One region of the Streptomyces sp. NPDC028308 genome, then DNA from elsewhere that is predicted to be linked to it. Evidence: riboswitches for the same ligand, from Rfam matches in the RefSeq annotation. Region 1 holds a riboswitch; the other holds the start of a gene.
What was found. A riboswitch is a leader RNA that binds a small molecule or an ion and turns the genes downstream of it on or off. The one in region 1 is predicted to bind glycine.

Region 1 (3,221 bases):
TCTTCACGACGACGACCTTCATGCCGGCCATCACGGCGCTGGCCGCGTTGGTGCCGTGGGCGGAGGACGGGATGAGGCAGACGGTGCGCTGCTCGTCGCCGTTGGCCCGGTGGTATCCGCGTACCGCGAGCAGACCCGCCAGCTCGCCCTGCGAACCGGCGTTGGGCTGCAACGACACGTTGTCGTAGCCCGTGACCTCGGCGAGGCGGTCCTCCAGCTCGTGGATGAGCGTCAGGTAGCCCTGCGCCTGCTCGGCGGGCGCGAAGGGGTGCATCTGCCCGAACTCGGGCCAGGTGACCGGCTCCATCTCGGTGGTCGCGTTGAGCTTCATCGTGCAGGAGCCCAGCGGGATCATGCCGCGGTCGAGCGCGTAGTCCCGGTCCGAGAGCCGGCGCAGGTAGCGCAACATCGCGGTCTCGGAGCGGTACTGGTGGAAGACCGGGTGCGCCAGGTAGTCGTCGGTGCGCAGCAGCGACTCGGGCAGCGTGTCGGCGGCCGAGGCGTCCAGCTCCTCGATGTCGCCCTCGACGCCGAAGGCGGTCCACACGGCGCCGAGCTGCTTGCGCCCGGTGGTCTCGTCGCAGGCGAGCGACACGTGGTCGGCGTCGACGAGGTGCAGGTTGACCCCGCCCTCGCGGGCGGCGGCCACGACGGCGGCGGCCCGGCCGGGGACCCGCGCGGTCAGCGTGTCGAAGTACGAGCCGTGGACGACCTCGACGCCGCCGGCCTCCAGGCCCGCGGCGAGGATGGTGGCGTAGCGGTGCGTGCGCCGGGCGATCGTCCGCAGGCCCTCGGGTCCGTGGTAGACGGCGTACATGCCGGCCATGACGGCGAGCAGCACCTGCGCGGTGCAGATGTTGCTGGTGGCCTTCTCCCGGCGGATGTGCTGCTCACGGGTCTGCAGGGCCAGGCGGTACGCCTTGTGCCCGTCCGCGTCCACGGAGACGCCCACGAGCCGGCCGGGCAGGCTGCGCGCGAACGACTCGCGGACGGCCATGTAACCGGCGTGCGGCCCGCCGAAGCCCATCGGCACACCGAAGCGCTGGGTGGTGCCGACGGCGATGTCGGCGCCGAGGTCGCCGGGCGCGGTGAGCAGCGTCAGGGCGAGCAGGTCGGCGGCGACCGTGACGACGGCGCCGAGCTCGTGCGCCTGCTCGATGACAGGCTTGATGTCGCGTACGGCGCCGGAGGCGCCCGGGTACTGGATCAGCACGCCGTTGATCTCGCGGCCGGCTACGTCGGCCGGGAGGCCCTCGCTCAGGTCGGCGACCACGACCTCGACGCCGGTCGGCTCGGCGCGGGTCTGGATGACCGCGATCGTCTGCGGCAGGGCGTCCGCGTCGACCAGGAAGAGGCCCTTCTTGTTCTTGCCCATCCGCCGGGACAGCGCCATCGCCTCGGCGGCGGCGGTGCCCTCGTCCAGCAGCGAGGCGCCGGACGTCGGCAGGCCGGTCAGCTCCGCGACCACGGTCTGGAAGTTGAGCAGCGCCTCGAGGCGGCCCTGCGAGATCTCCGGCTGGTACGGCGTGTACGCGGTGTACCAGGCCGGGTTCTCCATCACGTTGCGCAGGATCACCGGCGGCGTGAAGGTGCCGTAGTACCCGAGGCCGATCATGGAGTCGAGCACCTGGTTGCGGTCCGCGAGGGAGCGCAGCTCGGCCAGGACCTCGGCCTCGGTGCGCGCGCCGGGGAGGTCCAGCGCGTCGGCGTTCTTGATGACGTCCGGGACCGCGGCGGCCGTGAGCTCGTCGAGCGAGCCGTATCCGACCTGCGCGAGCATCTTGGCTTGGGCCTCGTGGTCGGGCCCGATGTGGCGCTGCTCGAACGGGATGCCCTGTTCGAGCTCGGAGAGCGGAATGCGATGGGCGGTCATTGCGGAGGCCTCCTGGTCTGACACGACCTTCGGGGGGTACCACGACGCGGGTACCCCGACGGCCTCCCCCTCTGTCATCTCAACCTGAGAGCTTCACCGGGCCGTCCAGCAGCGGACGGACCGGCTTTCACCGTCGGTGAGGGCGGGAGCCGACGACGCCCGCCCTGCTTTCCAGAGTGACCTCGTCCGTGCGGTACGTGTGCCTGAGAGATTCCGGGGAGGATTTGCTCCTTCGGCGCCTCCGGATCTCGCCGGAGGACTCTCCCGCACGGGGTCAGCAGCCGTATGCCAGCCTACCAGCGAGGACAACGCACGGGCTTTCGAGTGGCCGCCTTCCTGAATGTGCTCTTTCGTAGTGCTTACGGATGAGTTTTGCGACCAAGAGGAGGGACCGTGCAGACCGACATCGATCCGCGCAACCTGATCGGCCGCAAGGCGTTCGACCGCAAGGGCACCAAGATCGGCACGGTCGACGAGGTGTATCTCGACGACGCCACCGGAGCGCCCGAGTGGGCTGCCATACGGACGGGCCTGTTCAGCCGGGACGCGTTCGTCCCGCTGGAGCCCAGTGAGGTCGTGGAGGGGACCCTCCGGGTGCCCTTCGACCGCGCCCTCATCAAGGACGCGCCCGATTTCGGTGTCGGCCGCCACCTCTCCCCGGAGCAGGAACTCCAGCTCTACCACCACTACGGGCTCGATCTCGCGTCGCCCGCCCCGCCGGACCGCGACTTCGGCCGGCTCGCCGGCTCGGAAGAGGCCGGACCGGCCTGAACGCCCCGCTCCTCGGCGCTCTCCCTCGCATCCGTCACCGCCGCTGTCCCGCTCGCCGTCCCCGCGCCCTCCGCGGCACCGCCGGCCCCCGGCACCGGCGCGACCAGGGGCAGCGGGTCCGCCGGCTCCAGCGCGGGATCGTCGGTCCGGAACGTGCGCACGCGCCCGGGCCCCGAGTACGGCGTCTCGAACCGCACGGTCACCCGGCCGAGGCCGCTCCCCTGGACCCAGCCGTGCCCGTACTCGGCGTGCCGCACGTCGTGCCCCGACGGCCAGCGCCGCTCGGCCGGCGCCTCCGCCTCCGTGACGGCCTCCGGCACGCCCTCCTCCTCGGCCTGCTCCTGCGCCAGCAGCTCGCCCGCGGCGGCCTGGGCCTGCGCGAACAGGTCCTCCTGGGTGTAGTCGGCCAGCCCGGTGACGCCGACGCCCAGCAGCCGGACCCCGCCGGTCGTGTCCACCGAGTCCAGCAGCCGGGCGGCGGCCTCGCGCACCACCGAAGGGTCGTCCGTGGGCCCGCGCAGCGTCTCGGACCGGGTCAGGGTGGAGAAGTCGTACCGCCGCACCTTGAGCACCACCG
Region 2 (3,221 bases), on a different contig from region 1:
CTTCGCGAACAGATCATCATGAACTCACCCATTGCCCCCGGGGCGCTCGCGCGGCCTCCCCGTCCGGGAGCACGTCAACACCTCGACCGAGCCATGAAACCAGCTTAAGCGGCGTTCCTGACAGGAACTTGACGCTCGGCTTCGCCGGTTCGCGTGGCGTCGGGCGCCCGTCCGGGGGCCGGGCCCGCCCGGTCAGTACTCCCGCTGGTAGAAGGGCCGCACCTGGGCGCGCATCCAGTCGCCCACCGGATCCTGGGTGACGTCGAGGAGGACCAGGTTCACCGGCCGGTCCACCGGGACCCGGCCGAGCGCCCGGCCGAGGGCGTCCAGCGGGTAGGTGCGCGCGGGGCCCTCCCAGTCGGACAGCTCGACGCCCACGAACATCACCGGGTCGCCGCCCTCGATGCTGGCCAGGCAGCGGCGGGCGGTCAGCACGACGCCGGTCGCCGCGAACTCGGCGGAGGCGGCGGACAGGAAGTCGACCGGGTCGTCCTGCCAGTCGGGCTCGAACAGCCGGACCCGGCCGCCGCTCGCGGGACCGTCCAGCGGGGTCCGTCCGGTGCGGCACAGTTCGGCGACGGCGGGCGGCGGCAGCGGCACGCCGACCACACCGTCGGGGTTGACGGCGAGGCCGACCTGCGGGGGCAGGCCGCGCGCGAACTCCACGGCGGGCGCGATCGTGTACGGCATGTGCCCGCCGGCGACCTGGCGGAACTGCTCCTCCGAGCTGAAGACCGGGACGTACGCCTGTCCCGCGATCTCCATCGTGGGGAGGTCGAGCGGGCCGCTGTGCGGGCCGCCGCCGTTCGGCAGCGGGATCCACAGGAAGCTGCGGCCGAGCACCTCGACGATCCGGGCGCCCGCCGAGGGGACTCCGAGGGATGCGGAGAGCACCTCCTCCAGTTCGTTGCCTGGCCATCCGCCGTGCGGATGGGGGTGCGGGTGCGCCTGTGCCGGGAAGTCCATCTGTCTACCGCCTGCTGTGAACCGCTGTTCCGGCTGGAAACCCTAGCCGGTGGGCGCGTACGGGGGTCAGTCGCCGAAGTCGATGCGGCGCAGCACGTCCGCCGCGGCCCGGTCGATCAGGACCGCCGAGCCGCAGCCCTCGGGCAGGTCGCCCTTCTCGGCGGCGCGCAGCAGCCGGCCGGCGGCGCGGCGGTGGCGCAGGAAGGCGTAGCGCGAGACCCCCCGGCCCCGCTCGCGCTGGCCGTCCAGGGCGGTGTCCGGCGGGACGTCGAGGAGCAGCAGGTGCAGGGTGCCGCCGCGGCGCCGGGCCTCGCGGGCGAGCCAGCGGCGCACCCAGGCCTGGGTGCCGCAGTCGTGCACGACGACGCCGGCTCCCGAGCGCAGCGCGCGGCGCAGTCCGGCGTAGTGCGCGACGCGGACGACGGGGCGGTAGAGCGCGTACGGCAGGAAGCGGGAGAGGCGGGTGTCCCAGCGGTCGCGGGTGTCCTGGGAGTCGACGCGGGCGCCGCTCACGGCCCGGCGCATCAGCGTCGACTTGCCGCTGCCGGGCAGTCCGGTCACCACGACCAGGTCGGCCGGGCCGAAGGACAGCCCGTGCGGGCTGCGTCCCGCGCGCTCGCGCAGGTCGCGGACGACGGTCCCGGACCGCCCGCGCGCCTTCCGGGCCTGGGCCGCGGGCTGTTCCGGCAGTGCGAGGCCCGAACTCGTCGCGTACGCCGTGGTCCTGTTCACCCTGGTCGTCCTCCCCCTCGGATCCCGAGTCCCATCCCCGTCGAGTGTAAAGAGAAGGTAATGCGGGGCGCCTCCCGTTTCCGTCCCCGTCCTGCCACAGACCCGTCACAGGTCCTCGGCCGGCCGCCGGACGGGCCGCCCCTGCCGGGTTTCACGGATGCGTGCAATGATGTGCCCGCCAACTGCATACCGGCCGCTTGAATCCGCGCGGGAGAGTCCCGGGGCACATCCGCCCGGGCGCCGAAGGAGCAAGTCCCTCCCTTGAATCTCTCAGGCCCCGATACCGCGCGGGCGAGGCACATCTGAAAAGCGGGCCGCTGACCAGTGGCTCCACCCAAGGTGCAAGTCAGGACCACCGGTTCGCCGGGTCGTGATGAACCTCTCAGGTTCCGATGACAGATGGGGAGGAACGACCTCGCCGTCATGCCTTGGGAGCCCCACCGATGAGCAGTAACGCCCCCCGTCACACCGCGCTCGATGCCCTGCATCGCTCTCTCGGCGCGACGATGACCGACTTCGCCGGCTGGGACATGCCCCTGCGCTACGGCTCCGAGCGCGACGAGCACCTCGCGGTCCGCACGAAGGCCGGTCTCTTCGACCTCTCCCACATGGGCGAGATCACGGTCACCGGCCCCGAGGCCGCCGCCTTCCTGAACTTCGCCCTCGTCGGCAACATCGCCTCGGTCGGTGTCGGCCGCGCCCGCTACACCATGATCGTCCGGGCGGACGGCGGCATCCTCGACGACCTGATCGTGTACCGGCTCCAGGAGCAGGAGTACATGGTCGTCGCGAACGCCTCCAACGCCCAGGTGGTGCTGGACGCGCTGACCGAGCGGGTGGCCGGTTTCGACGCCGCGGTGCGCGACGACCGTGACGCGTACGCGCTGATCGCGGTGCAGGGCCCGGAGTCGCCCGGGATCCTCAAGTCGCTCACCGACGCCGACCTCGACGGCCTGAAGTACTACGCGGGTCTGCCGGGCACCGTCGCGGGCGTCCCGGCGCTGATCGCGCGGACCGGCTACACCGGCGAGGACGGCTTCGAGCTGTTCGTGGCGCCGGCCGACGCCGAGAAGCTGTGGCAGGCGCTGACCGAGGCGGGAGCCCCGGCCGGGCTCGTCCCCTGCGGCCTGTCCTGCCGCGACACGCTGCGCCTGGAGGCGGGCATGCCGCTGTACGGGCACGAGCTGACGACGTCGCTCACCCCCTTCGACGCCGGCCTCGGGCGGGTCGTGAAGTTCGAGAAGGAGGGCGACTTCGTGGGCCGCGAGGCCCTCTCCGAGGCGGCCTCCCGTGCCGCGGACAACCCGCCGCGCGTGCTCGTCGGGCTCGTCGCCGAGGGCCGCCGCGTGCCCCGCGCCGGGTACCCCGTCGTCGCCGGCGGCGAGGTGATCGGCGAGGTCACCTCCGGTGCCCCCTCCCCCACGCTCGGCAAGCCGATCGCGATGGCGTACGTCGACGCCGCGCACGCCGCCCCCGGCACCGCCGGTGTGGGGGTCGACATCCGGGGCAGCCACGAACCGTAC

Region 2: it holds a riboswitch for glycine, as region 1 does, so the genes downstream of both, gcvT (glycine cleavage system aminomethyltransferase GcvT) here and gcvP (aminomethyl-transferring glycine dehydrogenase) in region 1, are expected to answer to the same signal.

The regions. Positions count from the first base shown of each region.
Region 1 covers NZ_JBVHTO010000005.1:9,858-13,078, reverse strand. Annotated here, with positions in the region: gene gcvP (aminomethyl-transferring glycine dehydrogenase) at 1-1,873, opposite strand, end outside; glycine riboswitch at 2,055-2,150, opposite strand; gene ACZ4VA_RS12550 (PRC-barrel domain-containing protein) at 2,267-2,644, shown strand; gene ACZ4VA_RS12545 (DNA polymerase IV) at 2,560-3,221, opposite strand, start outside.
Region 2 covers NZ_JBVHTO010000018.1:141,406-144,626, reverse strand. Annotated here, with positions in the region: gene ACZ4VA_RS36015 (enhanced serine sensitivity protein SseB) at 193-966, opposite strand; gene ACZ4VA_RS36010 (AAA family ATPase) at 1,033-1,698, opposite strand; glycine riboswitch at 1,897-1,994, shown strand; glycine riboswitch at 1,995-2,107, shown strand; gene gcvT (glycine cleavage system aminomethyltransferase GcvT) at 2,142-3,221, shown strand, end outside.